3 regions of the Metallumcola ferriviriculae genome follow, and region 1 is predicted to be linked to each of the others. Evidence: riboswitches for the same ligand, from Rfam matches in the RefSeq annotation. Region 1 holds a riboswitch; each other region holds the start of a gene.

Evidence for each region. Region 1 has a riboswitch for cyclic di-GMP ahead of MFMK1_RS04980 (HD-GYP domain-containing protein). Riboswitches for the same ligand answer to the same signal wherever they lie in the genome.
Region 2: another riboswitch for cyclic di-GMP. It lies ahead of MFMK1_RS07700 (O-antigen ligase family protein); the one in region 1 lies ahead of MFMK1_RS04980 (HD-GYP domain-containing protein).
Region 3: another riboswitch for cyclic di-GMP. It lies ahead of MFMK1_RS07405 (LytR/AlgR family response regulator transcription factor); the one in region 1 lies ahead of MFMK1_RS04980 (HD-GYP domain-containing protein).

The regions. Positions count from the first base shown of each region.
Region 1 covers NZ_CP121694.1:991,545-999,229, reverse strand. The annotation lists gene MFMK1_RS05015 (ABC transporter ATP-binding protein) at 1-790, opposite strand, end outside; gene MFMK1_RS05020 (ABC transporter permease) at 1-24, opposite strand, end outside; gene MFMK1_RS05010 (cytochrome c biogenesis CcdA family protein) at 1,034-1,711, opposite strand; gene MFMK1_RS05005 (hypothetical protein) at 2,036-2,527, shown strand; gene MFMK1_RS05000 (sensor histidine kinase) at 2,520-3,401, shown strand; gene MFMK1_RS04995 (accessory gene regulator ArgB-like protein) at 3,361-3,984, shown strand; gene MFMK1_RS04990 (cyclic lactone autoinducer peptide) at 3,984-4,115, shown strand; gene MFMK1_RS04985 (LytR/AlgR family response regulator transcription factor) at 4,128-4,853, shown strand; cyclic di-GMP riboswitch class I at 5,043-5,126, shown strand; gene MFMK1_RS04980 (HD-GYP domain-containing protein) at 5,107-5,820, shown strand; gene MFMK1_RS04975 (ATP-binding protein) at 6,029-7,333, shown strand; gene MFMK1_RS04970 (ABC transporter ATP-binding protein) at 7,413-7,685, opposite strand, start outside.
Region 2 covers NZ_CP121694.1:1,536,992-1,544,676, forward strand. The annotation lists gene MFMK1_RS07680 (ABC transporter substrate-binding protein) at 1-1,443, shown strand, start outside; gene MFMK1_RS07685 (copper transporter) at 1,533-2,393, shown strand; tRNA gene MFMK1_RS07690 (tRNA-Leu) at 2,475-2,561, shown strand; gene MFMK1_RS07695 (hypothetical protein) at 2,608-2,781, opposite strand; cyclic di-GMP riboswitch class II at 3,141-3,225, shown strand; gene MFMK1_RS07700 (O-antigen ligase family protein) at 3,279-4,592, shown strand; gene MFMK1_RS07705 (Flp family type IVb pilin) at 4,680-4,844, shown strand; gene MFMK1_RS07710 (A24 family peptidase) at 4,898-5,410, shown strand; gene MFMK1_RS07715 (TadE/TadG family type IV pilus assembly protein) at 5,415-5,840, shown strand; gene MFMK1_RS07720 (pilus assembly protein TadG-related protein) at 5,847-6,941, shown strand; gene cpaB (Flp pilus assembly protein CpaB) at 6,990-7,685, shown strand, end outside.
Region 3 covers NZ_CP121694.1:1,485,168-1,492,852, reverse strand. The annotation lists gene MFMK1_RS07450 (helix-turn-helix transcriptional regulator) at 1-161, shown strand, start outside; gene MFMK1_RS07445 (DUF6773 family protein) at 224-643, shown strand; gene MFMK1_RS07440 (hypothetical protein) at 666-827, shown strand; gene MFMK1_RS07435 (YIEGIA family protein) at 1,074-1,985, shown strand; gene MFMK1_RS07430 (capping complex subunit for YIEGIA) at 1,989-2,192, shown strand; gene MFMK1_RS18470 (2Fe-2S iron-sulfur cluster-binding protein) at 2,310-3,080, opposite strand; gene MFMK1_RS07415 (hypothetical protein) at 3,077-3,214, opposite strand; gene MFMK1_RS07410 (hypothetical protein) at 3,570-3,839, opposite strand; cyclic di-GMP riboswitch class I at 4,184-4,268, shown strand; gene MFMK1_RS07405 (LytR/AlgR family response regulator transcription factor) at 4,344-4,739, shown strand; gene MFMK1_RS07400 (hypothetical protein) at 4,845-5,018, shown strand; gene MFMK1_RS07395 (cytochrome c3 family protein) at 5,170-5,640, opposite strand; gene MFMK1_RS07390 (NapC/NirT family cytochrome c) at 5,871-6,347, shown strand; gene hcp (hydroxylamine reductase) at 6,514-7,685, opposite strand, start outside.

The DNA.
Region 1 (7,685 bases):
CTTTCGAAAAGCTGTACCCATCATCTAATTCCTCCTTCGCCACTTTTTCTATTTCTACTTGAAGCAGCTCCATTATCCTATTTTCTAAGTGCACGAGGTTGGAATCATTGGCTTGACGAGGTCGCGTCGCATGAACGGAAAACTGTTTGATCACACGCCCAGGACGGGTTCCGAATACTATAATACGGTCAGAAAGACGTACGGCCTCGCGGATATTATGAGTAACGAATATAATTGTCTTTTTTGTTTCTAGAAAAATATCTTCAAGTTCCTTATGCAGCATCATTCTGGTTTGTTCATCCAATGCGCCGAATGGCTCATCCATTAGCAGCACCTGCGGGTCCATTACCAATGCTCGGGCAATAGCGACTCTTTGACGCATACCGCCGGACAATTCGTGAGGGTAGGAATACAGAAATTTACTCAGGTGGACAGTTTTTAGCATCGCTTTAGCCTTTATTTTTGCTTCTTTCTTCTCGATGCCGAGACGTTTTAGTCCGAACAGTACGTTGTCAAGGACATTCAGCCAAGGAAAAAGTGCAGCATCCTGGAAAACAACCACCCGATCTGTCCCGGGGCCCGCAACAGCCTGACCGTTAATATTAACCTGGCCTTCAGTAGGTTTCTCCAACCCGGCAATTATATTGAGCAGCGTTGATTTTCCGCAGCCGGACGGACCCAATAATGAGATGAATTCCCCCTCCCTCACTTCAAGACCAATTTTAGTTAGAACCTGCAGAGCTTGTTTCTTATCGCTAAAAATCTTGCTAACGTTTCGAATTTTAAGCATGGTAATCCTCAATCCCCTCTATTCCGATAGGAATTATATATTTTATATTGTAGTCTTCCTTTCACCAAAAAGTCAAGGCCTATTTCCACTTAAATTATCATTTTAGTATTGGATGTAATGCGGGCGCGCAAAGACCATATTGAAACAGAAACACATAAGCCCACACCCCCAAAGGAGGTGTGGGCAGCCAAGTTCCAATTTTTGCTTGTTAACAGACAAATTAACATAAAATCTTTATTGATATTAACCCGATAATCCTTTAATCAGGAAATAGATACTTAAGCCAAGCATCCCGAGCCCAATCATAGGATTAATAATCCTTACCACTCTCTTTCGGCGAAGCTTGGTGAAAATTATACCTGCCCCGCCACCTGCAAGCAGCAGCGGTATCCCGTGCCCCAAACCAAAGGAAAAAAGGTAGCCAGCACCCTCTAAAGGCCCAGCAGTGGGTATAATATATGTTGCTACTGCCAGAACTACTGGAGTGATGCAAGGTGAGGGCGTAAACGCAACAGCCGTTCCCAAGCCAACCGAACCAAATTTGCTGCCGTTCATGGCAAAGGGCGGTTTGATGTTCAATGGCATTTGATAAAACACCCAAACCCGCGGTTTTAGTAAATAAGTAACCCACTTCCACGCTCCTATTAAATAGAAACCTAATAAAAAGTATACTAGCGCCAAAACATAATGGCCTATACCCTGTATAACGTTGACAAAGCCGCTTAATGCACCTGCCCCGAGGCCAATTAATGCCAGCATCCCCGAAAAACCCAATAAAAATAGAAAAGAGTGCAGGTAATAACTTTTACTCCCACTTCCACCTACGTATCCGGCAACCAATGGAGCGACCATCAACATACATGGATTTAAGGAAGTAATTAGCCCGCCAAAGAATAACCATACCGGACCGTTAGTAACCATATCAACCAATTTAATCCCTCCAAATACTACTTTTTGTAGTATTTTATGGAACTTTTTTTGCAAAAAGACCTAGAAGCAGCCAATTCCTGCCAGGAATTTAATTCCTCAAGTTGGTAAGGGTCTAGATAGTTTGTTCTTCATTTATGTCACGTTGTCAGGTGTTGGGGAAAAAGCACCATAACATCACTGGGTAGTTTCATGAAAATGGTTAAATATGTCGGTTATGTGGTTAAATACACTTTTTTGAAAGAAAGTGTTGAAAAAAGGAGAATTAGTACAAAGTCCCTAAGTAATATATCAAATTAAATTTTAGGGGGAGTTCCTTTGGTTCATCCTATACCTTGGTATATTGCTTTAGTCGAAAGTGTGCCGGAAACGTTTCTACTGCTGTCACTAAGCTTAAGACTGTTTAATATTAAGATAACCGTTAAACAGTTGCTGCTAATTTCCTTCTTAACTGCTTTTGTCGGCTATTTGGCAAGGTTATTACCTGTTTTCTTCGGGTTACATACAATAGTTATGTTGGTGTTCGGAACCTTATTATTATACGCTTTTTCTCAGGTACCGCTTCTAAAAGGATTTATCTGTGTTATGACTGGCGCTCTGTTGACTGGTGTTACACAATTTCTAACCCTGCCGATTTTATTTAATACCTTATCAATTGACCTAGATATTACGAAAACCAATCCTTGGTGGAATTTTGGGCTGTTTATCCCCTCTGCTGTTCTTATGATTTTACTATATATAATTGTAGTTAAATTCGATTTCGTTCTCTATGACCTTAGCGAGAATATTAGGAATGAGAACCTTGAGTAAATACAGCAATTATTGGGCAATTATAATTATTTTGTTACAGACTTTTTTTATACTTATGGTAAATCATTATGTTTACATAGAAAAAAGTTTTTATGCTTTAGAACGGCTATTGCCTTATATAGATATTATTATTGCCGTTTTAACTGTGCTGATTATTTTATCAATTAAAAAACATGAGGAAAATACAAAGAAAATTACCGAAGTCAGCTTGTTGAAAGAACACCTTAGTAACATTGAAACCTTACTGACATTACTACAATCACAGAAACACGAACATACAAGACATATCCAAACTCTTCAGGCCATGATCTATCTGGGGGAAATAGAAGCGGCAGAGTCTTATCTAGAGGAGTTGGTGGAGGAATATTGGTATTTACAGGATACAATTCAAGTAGGGCACCCCGCTTTAACCGCTCTGTTAAATACTAAACAACAGGTCGGGGAAAGTAAAGGGATTGAATTTGCTTTTAACGTAAAATGTGATTTGTCCCGTCTTCATGTAAATTCTTGGGAATTATGCAGCATTTTAGGTAATCTGATAGATAACGCATTGGAGGCTGTGTTACCACTTAAAGGCAAAAAACGCGTCTCCGTAGAGATAAAAAAGGAAAATGGTTATATCAACTTTTATGTTTCCAACAGTGGAGTGACTATATCGGAAAAAAATTCGACCAAAATATTTAATGCCGGTTATACTACAAAACTTTCGGAAGCCAGAGGCTATGGCTTACATTTGGTGAAAAAATTGGTTTCAAAATACAATGGAAATATAAAAGTCATTCTAAAAGAAAAAACTACTTTTATTGTCTCCATACCAGTGAAGGGTGATAAAGGTGATAAAAAAGCTGTCCTTAGTTCTGGCGCAAGCCATTAGTCACAATATTGAAACTGATCAACAAATCGAGGTTTATGCATACGGCCTGGAAATTATTTTAGGCTCTTTCACTAAGTTAATCAGCCTGCTTATCCTTTCATACTTTTTGGGCATCAGCTGGCCAATGTTATTTGTTTTGTTATCATTTATCCCAATGCGCCTTTTTGGCGGCGGCGTACATTTGAGTACTTACCTACGATGCCTGGTTTTAGGTGTGCTGATGCTGCTGATATTAGCTCGGTTGTCACTGGTAAACGTAACTGATAATTTTCTACTCTTCTTTCTTCTCTTTGTGACGCTGGTGACTGCCCAAACAGTTTACCGCTGGGTCCCTGCAGGAACTGAAAAAAAAACCATCGTTAATCCTAAATTAAGAGCACAACAAAAGATCAAGACAATAAGAATTTTGCTGGGAATAGTAACCGCTTCCTTGATATTGTTAATGTTTGATAGAAGGCAGGAGGCCTTTGCCCTTTTAGTGGGTCTGGGTGCTAGTTCGTTGCTAATGACACCCTTCGGGTATAAACCAATTAGATTTATTGATAATTTATTAGATATACCAAATAAAGGAGGTGAAAACTAATGTTGAAAAAAATTAAAGTATGGAGCCTATCCAGTCTGGCCTCAGTAGCGCTGTTTACTGCGCTGATGGGTGTAAGTACACAAAGTTGGTGGTCACTATACGAACCCGATGTTCCTGAAGCTTTAAAGTAAAGGATTGATATTGTGTTGTTTACGGTTTTGCTTCTAGAAGATGAACACTATACAAAGAGATACCTGAAACAGATTATCCAGCAAAGTCCACTAGTATCAGAAGTTATAGCTACCTCAAGTGGGAAGGAAGCCATTGAGCTGACATACAAATATAAACCAAATGTAGCAATGTTGGATATAGAATTGAACGCAGAAGAAAACTTAAACGGAATAGATACGGCAAAAATGTTGTACAATATCTATCCAGATATGGAATTTGTTTTTATCACCGGTTATTCTAAGTATGCTATTGATTCTTTTGCGGTACATCCCTTTGAGTACATTTTAAAACCAATAAAAAAAGAAAAGATTAACGATGTGTTGTCTTCGCTTGCCCAACGCCTAAAAAGAAGAAAAGAAAAAAGTGGTAAACTAATCTTAAAAAATAAACACGGAACCTTTTTTGTTGATCCGCAAGATATTATCTTTATTGAAAAGTTAGGAAAAGAGGCATTAGTACATTCCGACTTCGATATTTGTAAAGTTCAACAGACGCTTAACGAAATGGAAACTGCCATGGATAAGGATGTTTTCTTGCGAGTACATCAATCATTCATTGTAAACAAAAAAAAGATACTAAAAGTTATTGACTTAGGCAATAGGTCTTACGAAATTGAGTTCTTGAATTATGACAAGAAGGCCTTAATGAGCAGGTATCAATTTGAAAAGCTGAAAAATGAGTTCACCCCTTCATTCTAATTGAAGGGGTGAACTTATTACTTTCATAGACTTTAGCTGGGCCGAAAGAATATCCTAAAATTAACATCCCTGTAAACAACTTGCTTTAACACCCCAGACAATTGGTTAATTAAGCACGATAGATGGTTATATGCAACCACTAGGTTGAACAGTGTTGTCGAATTTGGCAAAATATTGTTATGCATGATATTACGATAAAGGCAAACTTGTTCGAAAGACAAGGGCGCAAAGCTATGGGCCTACGGTGAAAACTATGGCTGCCGAGCTGCCGAAAGGAGCAAGTATCTTGATTCCTGTTTTACGACAACAAGCGTTTCCTGTGCCCGATTTATTCTATGTCTTAAACAAACTAAAAATTAATGAAGTAAAGGAAGCTGAATTTGACGAAACTGCTGTTAAAAGTATAGTAACGTTGATAGAAAAGATTAATAAGTACCACTTCCTAACCTTTCAACACAGTTTAAATGTTTCGCTGCTTTCCTACTTATTAGCTGCTAAATTAAAGCTTTCTCATAATGAACTAGTAAAAATTACCCTAGGAGCTTTGTTGCATGATATTGGTAAGATATATACACCAACTGCTATACTTGATAAGCCAAGCAAGCTAACACATACAGAATGGGAACTGGTAAAACTACATCCAAAGAACGGAATGCTTGCCTTAACCAAATATCCATGGGCGTCTAATATATTGCCTATTGTTGGTCAACATCACGAAAAAATGGACGGTACTGGGTACTACGGAATGAACCGGGACCAGATTTCGTTAGGTGCAAAAATTATTAGTATAGCTGACGCCTTTGATGCAATGATATCCGCAAGACCATACCAAAAAAAACGATCTTTAAAAGACTGTTTTAATGAACTTAAAAATAATAGTAATATTCAATTTGATAGTTATTTGGTTAATAAATTTATAGAGATTATCTGCATGGAAAAACCATTTAAAAAATATTCCCACCATTAAAAAATGAATACGATCCCCTGTCTAGATTTATACCAAAACACGTTGGGGCGATATCCACAGCAGAAAAATATTCCCCATTAATGCAACTTCATACTGGAAGCAATTCATCCTGGGAAAATGCCTGAAACCCCTCCCCAAGAAGCGTGCCCCCCCATAACCGTGGCAACATCTCTGGGGCCGGAAGTTAAAAATATGTTTATGGAGGATCATGCTAAAGATGGTAACCTATAAGTTTCATTATCCTCAGACTAATGAAGAACTTAAAGAATGGGAAGCTGTACTCCAAAAAACAAATATAAAACGCTTTACGGCAGAGTCATGGATACGCTGTAAAAAACTTGGTATAGACCCTGGCAACGTTAATTGTAAAATCCTGCGTGAAGAAGAACTGCGGGCGAAAAGAGATGCAAACAAAGATTTAATTGAAGCAGCAAAGCCGTATTTACAGCAACTTTCTTTAAGCTTATATGGCACTCACCATATGGTGGTACTTTCCGATAATAAAGGGTGGATTATTGACGCATATGGCACTCCCCAAAAACTGGGTGGGGAAGATACAGCTCTTTGTCTAGGAGCTAATTGGGCCGAAGAAACGATAGGAAATAACGGTCTCGGTACCGCCTTAGTTACTGGGGAACCTGTAATAGTATGCGGCGAAGACCACTATTGTTTAATATATCATTCTTATAGATGTTTGGGCGTTCCCCTCAGAAATAAAGAAGGTAGTATTATAGGTGCAATAGGTGTCACTGTTCCTGCGGAATTCCCTGACCCAATAAAACTTATATCAGCCTTAACCTCTGCCGGATCAATTGAACAGACTCTTATTGACCGCCATGCTGAGAAAGCTATAACTAAAAGTAACCTCTCAGCTTCAACGGATAAATTACTGGCAACAGCCGTACATGACTTGAAAAATCCTATGACTGTTATTAAAGGTATCAGTCAGTTGGGCGTAACAAATGCGGTCACCGAAAAAGAACGGGGATATTTCAGAGAAATTGTTGCACAAATAGACTACCTGGCGGATATGATGGAAGACGTACTGGGCTTATATAGCGAAGAAAGATTTGAAGAGGAAAACCCCAGTAACGTAGTGCAACAAGTACTTGGAGAAATAGCTTTTTTGTGCAAATACAAGGGCATAATTCTTACTAGTTCAATAGAGGGTGAAGCTCTTGCTACGCTGCAGGTTAAAGCCTTTAAAAGAGCAATCTACAATCTGCTTTTAAATGCTGTGCAAGTGTTAGATTCCGGAGGAAAATTATTTGTTTCTACCAGCTTTCTGAATAATGAATTTTCGATTAAAATTGAAGACAATGGGCCAGGAATTTCAGAGAATATTCAAGGAACCCTTTTCGAGCCCTTTGTTTATGAGCGGCAGGGCGGCAACGGCTTGGGTCTCTACATGGTTCAAGTGACAATAAAGAAACATGGCGGAAAGATTTGGTTTGAAACAGACCATGATAAGGGTACAATTTTCTTTATAAAACTTCCTGCCACTTCAAAATAATAAGAAGCACGTGAATGGAGCTTGATGCCCTTGGTATGGCCCACATTTAGTTTAGCAAAAACGCTGCAGCCACGCCCGGTTACCCAGACATAATTATCTTATTAACCGCCCCAATCCGCAAAATTTTACCGTGTTCTAATTCAATTCGCCGCTGGGCAAGCTGCCCCATTTTAGGATCATGAGTCACCATTACAATAGTATGTCCTTCCTGGTGAAGCTTTTTAAATAAGTCTATCACAATCTGCTCATTGACCTTATCAAGGTTCCCGGTAGGTTCATCTGCCAAGATAATGTCCGGGTAATTAATCAGTGCTCGAGCGATGCAGACCCGCTGTTGCTCACCACCAGACAG
Region 2 (7,685 bases), 550 kb from region 1:
AATAGTTGGATTATTATGCTGACAGTGCTGCTGTTGACGGTGGGCTGTACCCGCCCTGCGGAACCGCCCAAATCGCCACAACCACAATCGGAAAAACAAGCAGTATTGACTGAGGTAAAGATAGCGTCCACTGAAGAAATAGGCAGTTTGGACCCGCTGAAGATTAATTCACCCATGGAATTTCAAATTGCTCAAGCGATATATCAAGGTCTAGTCGAATTTGATGAGAGTACCCGAAGGTATCAACCACTATTAGCGGAAAAGTTTACTGATAATGAAGATGGCACCGGGTTAATATTTACAATTAAATCAGGAATTGCTTTCCAGGACGGGACTCCACTTGATGCGGAAGTGGTAAGAGCATCTCTTGAGCGCTGGTTAACATCATACCAGGAACCGTGGCTTTCCCCCATAGATGTGGTCAAGGTGGAGGACAACTATACCTTATTGCTAACATGGCGCCGCAGCAAGGAAGAAATGCTGGCAGCCTTAGCCGGGCCGCGGGCTTCAGTGCTTTCCGCCGGTAAATTGGAAAACCCGGGATTTCAGGCGGGAACATATTTCGAGCCTACTAGACTGGAAGCGGGGACGGGACCGTATTTTGTGCAGGAGTGGGCTGACGGCCAATGGATCACTCTGGCAGCTAATAAAAAATATCAGGGCGATTTGCCGGCAGTGGAGCGCTGGGAGATATGGTTTAATTATCTTCCTGAGGATGCTTTGACCGATATGCAAAGTCGCAGGGTTGACATGGTTCAAGGGCTTGACCAAGGTCTTTTAACTATAGGGCATGAGATGAATATGGATAGTTTACTAAAAATAAACAAACTTAGCAGCGGCATATTTTTATCCTTTAACCCGGTAGTTTTCAAGGAACCTGCCATGCGTCAATCCCTGGCCGGATTAATAGATAGACGTGAGGTATCCCGGGCACTTAAGGGCTTACATCTACCGATGTACCGTTATTTGCCAAAAACCGGTGGCGGTGTCAGTGTATCTGATGTGGTTTATCCCCAAGGAGCAGCGGCACTGCTGGAGGCAGGGTTGGCCGATCTGACTTGGAGTGAGTCTCGGCAATTAAGCATAAGCATAAGACAGCAGACTCTCGCCCAACTTGAGGATAAAGGGATTTTGGTGGAGCCGGTAGAGCAGGATAAAGTGGCGGACTTGAGATTAATCATCTGGACTGAGCCCTATCAACACCCTAACGCAGTTCTTGAGCTGTGGCAAAGGCATAATTTAGAAAAGGGAACGCTTCCACGGGGTGTTAGCGAAAACTCCCGCGAGCACATTGAATTATTGAGTCGCAATTTTGCTGCCCAAAGCAAATTGATACCACTGCTGGCGCTGCGTCAAGCTTTATATGTTAGAAAGATAGATGTTCCTTTATCTGATTGGGGGTACTTAGACCTAGCATCATACCACCCTGCCGACGGTGAATAAGTATGCGTCTAAGAGTTATAATAAGTGGGAGTTATTTACTATTAAGGTTATGACTCATTTATTATAGCGTTTTATGCGGGAGGCTGGGCATGATTGATTTTCGTTATCATATCACGACACTAGTTGCTGTATTCTTAGCTTTAGCATTGGGTATTCTGGTGGGCACTACTATGGTTAGCGATCAAATGCTGGTCCAGCAGCAAAAACAGATGATTGACAGTTTGGAGATTGATTTTGCCGCCTTAAGGGAGCAAAATCGTACATCCAGGCAGGAAATGGCTGTATTTAAAGCGACTACCGATAATTATAGTAAATTTGCCCACGATATTTACCCGCTGCTGGTCAGTGGGCGGCTGCAGGGTATTCAGGCGGCATTAATTGTCACTGGCAGCGGTAAAGTTTCTGACTTGGCAGCGGATTTATCATTGTCTGGGTTAGAAATTAGTCCGGTAATAACAGTGCCGCTGCCGATGGAAAAGGGCGATGGTGAAGAAGAGGACACTGCTGTGACAAAGGCGGATATCAGCTTTTCTGAAGCCAAGATTCTGGCGAAACAGCTGGTGGAATTTGCAATTTCGGGCAAGGTAAATGACCCGCTGCAGGCATGGCAGAGTCGAGGCATTTTTGAAATTCACACTCCACACAATGATACCAAACCGGATATTGTGTTAGTGGTAGGGGGTTCAGAGACGGAAAACCCTGACTGGGTAAAGAACTTCGATATTCCGCTCATTCGGGGATTTAAGGAACAGGAAAAGATAGTGGTGGGTACGGAATACAGCCAAGTAGGATTTTCCTATATGCCATATTACCAACTGGAAGGTATTAGTACTGTGGATAATATTGACTTGGTCATTGGCCAAACTGCCTTGACCTTTTTGTTAGAGGGAAGGCCCGGGCATTATGGTATTAAGCCTACCGCTAAAGCACTGCTGCCGGAGTTTGACTGACTGCCTTTTTATGGTTGTTGACAAGGATTGAATAGTTTGGTTATAATATGTAGGTGACTCACTAAGCTTTAAAAAGAATATGCAGGAGTGCTGGAATCGGCAGACAGGCATGTTTGAGGGGCATGTGTCCAATTGGGCGTGCGGGTTCAAGTCCCGCCTCCTGCACCAAAATAAACCTCGCAGTTTTCACTGCGAGGTTTATTTTGGATTTAGTTTAATCACTCACCCCGGGATCCCAGGTGACTTCTTCTGTTAGAACCTCCCAAGGGGAAATTTTTTCTTCGGGCAGAACGATCCTATTTTCCATCTTTTCACCAAGATCAAAGGTGAAGAATTCTTTCGGTTTTTCCGGATGATCTCGCTTAAGCTTAATTTCTCGACTATCCATGGTTTATCCCACCCTTCAACCATAAGTTTTCCCCAATAGACAAGGTTAAATATTGGTAAGTGTTGGGCGATAACCAAAAAATAAGCTACATAAATAAGTTCGTGTTAATTTACTAATTTTAGGGGGCAATTAGTAAATTTATTTTGTCGAATGCCTAAAAGTTCAACAATGATACGACAATGCTTTACATATATTGGGAACACATTTCCAAGGGAAACGTCAATTTGAGGCAAAAAGCAGTAAAAAATTTCCATGTTATTTGTCAGAAATATCATTAGCAAGTCGTTAATAAGTTTTCATCACCGACAAACTTTTACGGACGACCCCACAAACATCTGTTAACATTTGTAAAAACAGATAAAGTTTGTGGAAACAATGATCGGCTGCCGATAAGTTGGGCATCTAGGTAGCCAGGAGTGAGTGATGCAACCGGCCACTATCTAAAGCGAAATTTAGATTAGTGGCTTTTTTTATTTGGTAAGCGTGGAGGCGTTAAGATGAAGAATGCTAGGGCCTTAGATGAATTACTTTTAGTATTTTTAGGTTTAACTGTGGTACTGGTACCGCTGCTATATCCGGAATTCTCTTTGGGTTCAATTACGATAACCATTACTGATTTAGCTACTTTACTGCTCGGTATCGGCTTTTTATTAAGACTTACCCAGAGGAAGTTGGATTTAAAGCCTACTAAGGTGGACATCGTCTTCTTTGCTTTGATAATTTGGGGGGCAATCAGTCTATTAAAAACCGTAAACCTACCGGATTCAATGAGGGATTTCCTCTGGTTGCTAAATTCAGGCTTGGTCTTTTACATAGTCAGTCATGCCGACTTAAAAGAAGATGAAGTTATAAGAATATTCAGAACGGCATGTTATGGAGCGGCATTAATTGCAGTTATGAGTATTTGGCAGCACTACGTTCTGCATCAGCGCACCTATTTTACCTTACACAATGCCAATCACTTAGCCGGATATCTAATTTTTTACCTGCCAATTCTAATCGGCTTTAAGTATGGAAAGAGAGTTGATCAGAGATTCTTTTGGGGAATTCTCGCTACTGTAGTAAGTACCGCGCTGGTGGTCACTTATACTCGCGGGGGTTGGATAGCAGCTATAATATCCTTGGTAGTTATGGCTGTAATGAAAGATAAAAAATTATTGATATTTCTTATCATTTATATAATGGCTTACACATGGCTTTTTACACCTGTAGGAAATCGAGATATTTTCGTGACCAATGGAATGGCAGTCGGGGATAGGGCTTTAAGCATATTGAAAGAACATGAAACTGCCAATGGGCAATACCGTATTCAGCTGTGGTTGACTGCACTGCAAATGTTTAGAGATAACCCGATGGACGGTGTGGGCATAGGAAATTACTACAATCTGCATGACATATATTTGGCTAAATATCCGTACCTGGATAGAGGAAGACCAGCACGAAATCCGCATAGTTCTTTTTTAAAAATTCTTGCAGAGACAGGTATAATCGGGTTTGCTCTTTTTATGGGTTTACTGGTCGCTGTGGCAAAACAGAGCTTTATGTTGTGGTATAAGTTGGGGTCTAGGGGAGATGCATTAATCGTCGGTTTCATCTGCGGGGCGGGTGCTGTAATCATCCAGGCAAATACTAATATCTTATTTCATTTATCTAGAGGGGTGTTTGGGGTATGGGTGGGATCGGCATTGGTAATGCAATTGGCCAAAGAGGCTCAGACTGCATCTTTGCAAGAAAGTGTACCGGCCAAAGGCAAGTGGTTTGAGATGAACAACGTAGCCCGGCCTGCTATAGGAAAAAAATTAAATTGTTAGTACTGCCATATATTGGTTTTATATAGAAAAGTTAAATTCGAATGTATTGGCGGTATCTAAAAACTATTTGAGAAAGGAGGAGTGTAGGTGAGCAATTTACTTAAGCGTTTGATAAATGAGGAGTCCGGTCAGGGTATGGTGGAATATGCTTTGATAATTGCCTTAATTGCCATTGTTGTAATGGCTGCTTTAGGACCTTTGGGCACGACAATCAAAGAGAAGTTCGAAGACGTCACAAGTGAACTGTCATAGTTTGAGGGCAGAGGGCCCGAAAGGGCCCTTTTTACCAATAAACGGAGGTTATTATGTACCAAGTATTAGTTACTTTACTTATAGTATTAACATGTACTTTTTGGGACATAAAAGAACACCGCATCCCCAATAAAGTAACCTTACCAGCAATTGTTTTTGGAATTATTCTTAATTCATATTTAAACAGCTGGTTAGGATTAAGGGAAAGTATCTTTGGAGCGGCACTTGGAATAGGACCGCTGCTTATTCCCTTTATTATGGGTGTTATCGGCGGTGGCGATGTTAAACTCCTTGCAGCAGTTGGCGCTATCAATGGTGTGGATTTTGTTATTTGGGCATTTCTTTACAGCGCTTTAGCGGGAGGGGTGATGGCCTTGAGTTATTCCCTGATTAAAGGTCAGTTGAGGGTGGTTATAAGTAACATAACCTTTACTACTACTTCATATATTTTAGGAATTAAGAATGGGTCAGGGACAAAGGGTTTGGTTTTTGCACCATCAGGGCTTTATCTTCCTTATGCCGTGGCCATTCTAGTAGGTACGTTAGCTACATATGCTTTGAGGTGATTTAATGTTTTTTAAATTTAGGAATGATACGAAAGGTCAAAGCCTAGTCGAATTAACTTTAATCCTCCCTTTTTTAATATTCCTTTTGCTGGGCATTATGGAAGGAGGCCGGCTTTTTGCTGGTTATCTGGAGTTGCAAAACGCCGCAAGAGATGGAGCGCGTTATGCTGCGGTTCATACAGAGATAGATGCGGTGTTAATCGTAGATAAGACAAAGGATTATATCAAAGGGCGTTTTACTATGTTAGATCCAACCGAGCTGGACGTCACTGGTAATTACGTACTAAACCTTGAAGAAAGTGCAGATAAGAAAGATCTCTGGGTAGAGATAAAACTAAATTATCCGTTTAAGATAATCACGCCCGTTATCAGTACAGTACTTGGTAATCCTTTTGAAATTAGTGCAACCATGTCAATGAGAAGGGAGTAGTTGAGAATGCAACATTTTAGAGAAGAAAAAGGTTCGGCACTTGTGCTGGTTGCTTTAACTATAGTTGTACTATTTGGCTTTGCTGCCTTGGCAATAGACGGTGGTTATTTATATTACCGACATACAAGATTGCAGGATGTGGCTGATGCAACCGCTTTAGCTTCAGCAATTGAACTGTCGAAAAATCCACCGAAAAACTTGAATGCAACAAAGGAAGAGCAAAAGAAGAAAGCAGCATTTGAAGCTGCGGTGAAATATGTTGGTTTAAATGGGATATCAGTTAGTAATACCAGTAACTATACTGCAGATATTTCCCTTAATTCCAGCAACGAGCAGGGAAAAATGATAGTCAGTTTTCCTGAGAGCCTTAGTAAGGCTAAAGTTGATATTGAGCTAAACACAAACTTATACTTTGCCAGGGTGCTTGGCAAGGACTTAACCCTTGTTCCTGTAACTGCTGTTGCTCAAGTTGGTTCAGCTAGTAAGCAAACAGGGGGATTAATACCTGTGGCAATTGTTGATGATCCTGATGATCCGACTGATGGGAACTATGTTCAGTGGCGTCAGTACGAAATGACTTTGGGGCCCGGTGGTGGTGCCAACGGTAATTTCGGCTGGTTAGACTTTGGGGCGTATGAGGGTGTCGGGGGAAATACTTTATCTTATTATTTAGAACACGGGTACCCTGGTACGTTGGAAGCGGAAGAAACAATAGAAACTAAAACGGGGGTAAGTGTTGGTCTAGCTGCAGATGCCATAGACAACAGGTTGTCGTTATGTAACGCTTCTACTTACGACCTTGAGACTTATATACCAGAAGGGGACACTTTTACCAATTATTATGAAGCCAGAGTAAAAGAGCATTTAGAACAACATGAAGACTGCTCAAGATTAGTTTATACTCCCATCGTTAATAGCATTGGTGAAAATGGAAGCTCTACCGTTACAATAGTTGGCTTTGCTGCCTTTTTTTTAGACAGCTATGTTCATAATGGCGACGAAATAACTTTAGTGGGAGCCTTTATTGATGTATTAAATCCAGAGGACATTATGCCGAACATGTTAGATTACACTGTGCAGTCAGTGATGTTGATTGAATAGAGCATAATTGTAGGGTGTCTGTTATCAATCACAAAAGGAGTTTTACGCATGAAAAATTCTAAAGCCCGCATCATCTTTATATTAACAATTATTCTAGCCGGTGTTTTGGCTTTTCTGGTACGTAACTATTTAGTTCAAGTTGAAGAGCAAGCAGTTATGGCCCAGAAGAAAGCGGAAGTACTAGCTACTATGGTAGCTGCCAGCAAGCCAATCCCCGAAGGAACAAAGGTAGATAAATCTATGCTTAAAGAGGTAGATGTACCTAAAGAATTGATACACCCTCAAGCTGTTAAAACAATCGAAGAGGCTATTGGCCAGTTTACAACTGTCAGCCTATTAGCTGACGAGTTAATATTAACGACCAAACTAGCTTCTTCTGCAACCAGTAATGAATTACCATATCGAATACCCGAGGGGAAAAGGGCGATTACTATCTCGGTTAATCCTTTGATTGGAGTGGGAGGTCATATAAAACCGGGTCATTATATAGATGTTCTTGGGATATTTAAGTTTGAACCGGGCGAAGAGGCTAAGCCCGAGGTTTTGACATTATTGCAAAATATTAAGGTCTTAGCAATTGGCCCTAACATTAAAAAACTAGAAGGGGTCATGGAAGCACCAAATATAACTATAGCAGTTTCGCCGGAAGAGGCCGAATACATAACTCTTACAGAAAACATCGGCCGTATGAAATATACCCTTAGACCGGTTGGCGAAAAAGATGTTCATAATCTGCCAACTGCT
Region 3 (7,685 bases), 490 kb from region 1:
AAAAAGACCTGTCCCAAGAAGAGTTGGCAAAAATAGTTGGAGTATCAAGACAAACAATAGGTCTGATTGAGTCGGGGAAATACAATCCTACCCTCAATTTATGTATCTCGATTTGTAAAGCACTGTCTAAAACACTCAACGATCTGTTTTGGGAAGATTAGTTTATCCAGGCATGACTACTGACAGATATTAGTTTGAATTCGTAATTTAGGGGGCATAAATTTTGAAAAGGCAATTTGACGAGCGTATTGTGGAAACCAAAAGGAAAATTAGTTCCAGGGCATTTTATATTATGCTATGGGGTTTCCTGGTTGTTACCCTTTACCGGCAGTTTTATCTTAACCAGGAATTCAGTGACTATGGTGACTATTTTATTATCTGGATCGCTGCTTCGTTTTATGTTGCTTTTGGCGAGGTTCTGCAGGGAGTTAATCCCTTTGGTAGCAGCCGCTACAAGTTTTGGGCGGTGCCATTGATGATGGCAGGCTCAATCTTAGCAGTACAGATTTTCCAGGGAACAGTGGTATCGTTTGTAGAAGGGGTTCTTACATTTGTTATAGCTTTAATTTGCAGCAGCGTGACATTGTATGTCTTGTTCCTTCTTTACCGGCGGTGGGAAAAAAGAAATGTCGATAGTGATTAGTATATTTAGGGGGGGTATAAAAATGAAAACAGCTCTTACGGGCAGCGCGATAATTTGGGCGGCAGTTATTTTTGGTGCGGCTGTTGCGGCACCCGAATCTTTCGGTAAACTGATACCAATATTAGGCGGCGGTGCTGCCGCGCATGTAATAATTTTGGGTAGTCTCGCTCGTAAAAAGGTCTAGTGCCGGACAATATTACGTATCTATAACGCGGTGTTTGGCAAGCCAATAGCTTACGGGTTTCAACAAATGTTGAAGCCCTTTTTGTTGTTTATTATTAAATGGTTGGTAACAGGGCTACTCCTTAATGCTCCCCTCTACTTTAGAACGACAACAAAAAGATTTCTATCCCATTTAGAATTAGAAAACCCAATACTGTGGATAATATTTGGTGAGGCCACACTAGAATTAATCCAGGAGGCGCGCTTAGTGAATCAAGGTTTAATCACCTCTCACCAAATATTAATGATCATTACCGGTACTGTAATCGGTACATTTGCCCGGACAATCACTCTAAAAGAGGATTATCGGCAGTACCCCAGCTACCCCAACGGATATCTAATTCACCTTGTAATAGGATTTATTGCAGCTGCTTTAGGTGCAGTTGCTATTCCTGCTTTGGTAACAAAGAACTTCGTCGCTGTGACTTTTCTCGCTTTGGCAATCCAGCAGTTTCGGGAAGTAAGAAAAATGGAAGCGACAAGCCTGGCAAACTTGGAGCAGACTGAGTTCACAAAGCGGGGAGCAGCATACATTGACGGTATTTCTAAAACATTTGAGGCCCGAAACTACGTCGCCCTGCTGGTATCCTTCAGCACCAGTCTGACAATGCAATTTTTTAACAAGTTATGGTTGGTATTAGACATGGGTATTGGCATCGCAGTGGGACTGACAGTGCTCTACCTGCTTCACCGGCTTTCCAAGGGTAAAACGGTAGGTGATATAGCTGACGTTAAAGAAGCAAAGATAACCATGAAGAACGATGAGTTATATGTTGATGATATCTACGTTACCAATCTTGTCGGTCTCGAGCGGGGGCAGCAATTGGTTTCCGAAGAAGGGCTGGCAGTAATCATCTACCCTCGGGAAGAGCGTTTCCGCATCATGCTGGACAATTTCGGCCAAAGGCAGGCCATACTTTTTGATGCCGCCCGATCCCTGGGGGTAAAAAGATATAGTTTTACCCGTAAAGATTATCAAAAGGGCCGCCTGGTCATCATGATAGTGCCTATTGAGGGCGAAATTGAACGCATGATTCGAACGGTTAAGAACACTCCATTATTGGAAGCCATTCGGAAAACACCACATGTAATGGATACCAATCTGGCAGGGAGGGAATAATCCGTGAGCGAAAATATAGGAAAACCTAAGGCAGAAATTTTGGCTATAATCACTTTAAATAAAGAACGGGTGTTAGGCGGTAAGCAGCTGACCCTGTTAGCCCAAAATGAAGAGGAACAAAAAAATATGACTCTGGAAATTGCCAAAGGAATTAAGGCAGATGTGATAAAGATGAAAACCGGAGATTACTTGATAGTACAGGTATAAAACCACAGTGAAAACTATCAGGCCAACGGGCAAACCGCTGGCCTTTTTTGTAAGTTGTAAATTTAGGTTATGGATAGTTTCCTATTAAGTGCGAATGGCATGAAATTCTTTTATTTTTTAGCTCGATTGCCCGGCCAATACAGCTTTCACTGCATTTTTTATTTCTTCATAACCGGTACACCTACAGAGATTTGATTGCAGCCAGGCCTGGATAGTTAGGTCGTCCGCATCGGGATGAATTGTTGCTAACGAGTGACATACCATTAAAAATCCTGAGGTACAATAGCCGCATTGAAACGCCCAATTGTCTACAAAAGCTTGTTGGACAAGGGCCCCTTGTAACCCTTCCACAGTAGTTATCTCATGATCCACCGCCTCTACTGCCAGCATCAGACAGGACTTGATGGGCCAACCATCAACCAGCACCGTACATGCACCGCAATCCCCGTTTTCACAGCCTGGCTTTGGTCCGGTAAGGCCTAATTGGTTACGAAGAGCGTGAAGCAGTGGCAGTATCGCTTCATGATAAATAATGGTGCCGGCGATATTTCCCCCCAAGGTAATTTTACCCTGGACCGAATGATCAGCAATCCTTCCTCCTGCAGCACCCAGCATGGGGAATAAGCCGGACTCGCCAATGTCCGTCAAGGTTACGCCTGCGCCGATTACTAATTGATCTCCCTCAAATTCCATCTTTCTGCATTCGGGAATTCCCTTGATGTCAATCACAGCCTTAGTAAAGAAATTATTTACCCTGGCCATGGTAATTATCTCCGTACCGCCGCCGTAATAGACCGGCTTTTTCCCCTCCGATTCCAAAACACGATATATTTCCAGGGCCTCTTCAAGGAATTCCGGCTTATAGTATTCAAAATCATGAGCTATCACTGCATGCTACCCCCTTTTTGTTTCCATATGGCTTCCGGAGTAAGCGGCAAAAAGTTTAGCTCAACCTGGGCTGCAGATGATAGTGCATTGGCCAATGCCCCTCCCATAAGTAAAATCACGCTGATTAACTTCACGGAGTTCCGCCAAGTTGGATCGAAGTACTGAAAAACTACTTTTCCTTCATTCTGGTAGAAGCTGATGGCGCTGCCGACTATATATGAAGAAGCACTACAGGATATTGACACTTATGCCGATTGGAAGCAAAATTTTTTCTCAATTAAATCCAACGACTGAGTTAGCTATCGAAAGTTTAGATATACGCTCCGTTAAGGACATAGCAACTTTAAAGGGCTTTTAGACAAGTTACAAGTGACCCTGCAGCTCGCCGCCGCAGGGTCACTTAATATTAGTATCATTTAATTCTTCTGTCATTTAGGAAATTGTCACTCCTTTGTCACCGGTTAGATACCCGGTATTGATACCCCTTTTTCAGCCAAAAAGTTTACCTTTAAGTACCTCCCAGCTGCCTAATGCTGAAGCAGCTACAAGCAAGCTGTTTAGAAAATAAAGAAGTAAATCCCGTAGATTGAACTGGCCCGTGGCCATAGATGTAGAAATAATAATCAAGTATGCTACTGCCAAGGCCATCCAGCGTGTTGGCACACTTCTTATCGGTCCCATTCCTTTTAAAAATTCCACAACCAAAACAGTCGCTGTAACCGCACCGGCCAAAGTACCTAAAATACCATAGGTAAACATTTAAATTCACCCCCCTCCAAAGTTTTTTAAGTAAGTTCACCTTACCCATACCTTGATGAGAGTTAAACTAGGGGTCTAAATAAAGCTTATCATAACCATGGAATGCCCGCTTCTAACCTTGTACCAAACCTCCATTTGCTTGTCTAAAACTTCACATATATACACCGAATCTAAAAGTATTAAAAGAGCAAGTTCTAAGTCGGGCGGCGATGAAGGTGGTACTATTAGGATAAACCGCAGAAAATAGGGCTTTATCACTCTAAATGTAGGAAATAAAACCTATCTTCTTGCAGGAAAAATATACCTAATAATGGAATTTACCTAAGTAAGAGAATACAAATCTATCTCGATAATGGCAAACTCGCTAAAAAGCGGGGGCGCAAAGCTATAGGGCCTAAACCCTTAGGGGCATGGCAGCCAGTTGCCGAAGGATGTGCAGACTAATGAGGCTATCCTTTCGGGTAGTTTTTTTCATTGAAGGTAATTTTGACGGAGGTGAACAGGTTGAGCACAGTTGCAATTAAAAAATCTGATAAACCTATAAATTCCATCAGAAAAAAGATTATAAATAAACTTGCATTAAAAATCGAACGTAACCTCATCTTTCTTGAAACAAATGATATTGTCTTTATTAGCCGCAAAAATAGGAAGACTATAATCTATGCTACCGATGGCAATGCAATATACATTAATGAAACTCTGGAAAACCTCGAACAACGCTTGAGCCAGGAAACATTCTTCCGATCACACAAAAGTTATATCATTAACCTCGATAAAGTCGTGGAAATTCAGCCTTGGTCCCGAGGAAGTTATCTTGTAATTTTCAGTAAAACAAGGAATGTGGCGTACATGACTGCCGATAAATATAAAAAATTACAGGAAACTTTAAACCTGGAATAAACCCTTTCGGAGAATTAATCCTTTTTTGGTAGAAACATTTTGAAACCTAACTACCCCAAATGCAAATACTATAGAAAAGTCATTTAAATGGAGGTGCTTAACCGCATGAAAACTCGTAATACCACAAGCTGGGTAGTTACAGGTTTAGGAGCTGCCGTAACCACTGTCGGCGTGACAGCCTTTTCCGGGCCAATTGCTGCCGGGATAGCTGGATTTGGTGCAGCTCATGTTGTCCTTGGCGTTTTAGACATGTACAGACCTACTATTAAAAACAGATAATAAAATAGGTGATCCCCTGTAGTTGCCTTTAGCTGCCGGGGATCACCTATTTTTTATCAAAATCAATTACATTTCTAAGTTATTTCCCAATAATCCTAACCTCATGACGCGGTCAATAAAAAAAATACGGGGAGTTTCCCGCAATTTTTCTCTACCCATGGCACTTCTGGCAAATATCTCTAGACGGCAATTTGTCATTTTTATCTGGGTCATGCCCAATACCCTTATGGCAGCTGACACAGGTGAATTCCATTGCGAAGTGCTTTTCGTTGTGAGGGCCGCCCTTACCTTTAATATCGTGGCAGGCTAGGCACCTTTGAGAAAATTCCCAGGTATCCGCTTCGGCTTTCGGCTCGATCTGGGGGTTAGTAAAATGTACGTATACTTCCCGTAATCCCTTTGCCTTAGTCCTTATTAAGCCGTCTATTCCGGGTTCAGCGTGGCATTTGAGGCATGAAATATCCTGATGAAAGCCGGTCTGCCATGCTTCATAGACCATGCCCATCTCATGGCAGTTGTAGCAAAAGCGCGGCTGCGAAGAAAATTCCACACCAAGAATTGTCACTGCGATAAGTAAAAATCCCGAAACCAGGATTATCAATTTTAAATTTCTTTTAGCCACTTTACTGCCTCCCATTTTTGTGCTTTATCTAGTCTTAATTTTCCCTGATTGGCATAAAGCAGACTGCAAAGTATTTGACATAGATGCAAAGTAATTCAATATAAAAGAAAATCTTGTTTTTTTGGAATTATTCTCTAGACAAGTTTGTTGGCCACGGTCAAAACGCTGAATTATATGTCGAATACTGTCTATACTAATGGCAAACGCCGCGTTGAAGGAGCTTTTGGTGCATGATCAAATTCTTATTAAAAGCATTGGGGTATCTCGGCATTATTTTTCTTTTTGGCATAGCTGCATTTTTTGCAACTTATGGGGCTACATCCTCCACCGATTTTTGTAAAAGCTGCCACGAAGTTAAACCGTTTGTAGAGTCTTGGGAGCAGTCCCCGCATCAGGAAGTTCACTGTTTCGGCTGTCACGAGTACCAGCGGCCAGGAGGCTTCATCGAGTCAAAAGCACGAGGGTTAAGCTATCTTGTCGCCTATTATACCCAAAAAGACCCTATACCTGTGAAAGGTATTTTTTATGAAAGCAAGTGCATCTCGTGCCATTTAGGCAGCAATAAGGATTTTCCTGAAGCACCGCTCCTGCCCAAAGAGCCTGTGGATCATGGAGACCTTATCACCCGGCAACGACCGTGTACTGAATGTCATCAGAACACCGGCCATGAACATTACTTTGGTCTCGAAGAAAGATTGGCTAAGTAAAAATCCTTGGCTTAAGCAGGTCCAAATTTAATGAAGGCTTGGCGCATACTGCCTTCACGCACAGCCGGGTTCAGCGGGTGTGGCAGTATTCCTGACCGGCATAGACGAAAAAAGAGAGCGGCTTTGCTTTTTAGCCGCTCTCTTTCCGATTGCATTATTATTTTGTTTAGCCCAACATTTTTTCCAAATCAGCTTTTGCATCGCCACTGGTGAGCTGTAGATTGAAGTTGTCCTGCAGCACTTTTACTACTCCTTCAGTGAGGAATTCCGGTGCTTTAGGCCCTACGTAAACGTTCTTAACTCCAAGGCTAAATAATCCTAAGAGAATAGCCACGGCCTTTTGCTCAAACCAGGAAAGTACGATGGACAGCGGCAGATCGTTGACACCGCAGTCAAAAGCATCAGCAAGAGCCAGGGCAATTTTCACCGCAGAGCCGGAGTTATTACACTGCCCTAAATCAATTAGACGGGGAATGCCATCAATGTCACCAAAGTCAAGGTCGTTAAAACGGAACTTACCGCAGGAAGTGGTCAGAATTACACAGTCCTTGGGTATCGCTTGTGCAAGTTCTCGGTAATAATCATGACCCTTTAGCGGTGTATCGCAGCCGGCAACGACAAAGAATCTTCTAATCTTACCAGCTTTCACAGCTTCAACAATCTTGCCTGCCAATGGCAGCACATTCTCATGATGGAAGCCAGTCATAAGACTTTTCTCGGATTCTACGTTGACAGCAGGCAGCGATAGTGCCTGCTCGATTACTGGCGTGAAGTCATCATTCTCGATCTTTTGTACCCCTTCCAAGCCGGCAATACCATACGTAAAGAAGCGGCCACCGTAATTGCTGCTTTCCCGTACCGGTAAAACACAGTTAGTAGTACCTAGAATGGCGCCAGGAAACTCTTCAAACAGTTTCCGCTGTTTCACCCAGGAACCGCCGACGTTACCTTTCAGATGAGAGTATTTTTTTAGCTCCGGATAACCATGGGCCGGCAACATTTCAGAGTGAGTATAAATGTTAATACCTTTACCTTCTGTCTGCTTTAATAGTTCCTTCAATGCATATAGGTCGTGACCAGTGACCAAAATACTTTTACCTTCAACTCGATCTTGAGCTACTTTCACCGGCTCAGGTATTCCCAGTAGGTCAGTATGCGCCCGGTCCAAAAGGTCCATCGACTTGACAGTGGCCGAACCTACCTTTAACGCCATACCAATAGTGTCATCTACATTAAAGTTTGTGTTGGTCAAGGTACTGAACAAAGCTTCCTGAGTTATGGCATCCACCTCTGGGTCGGTATAACCTAACTCACGGGCGTGGAAGGCATACGCAGCTA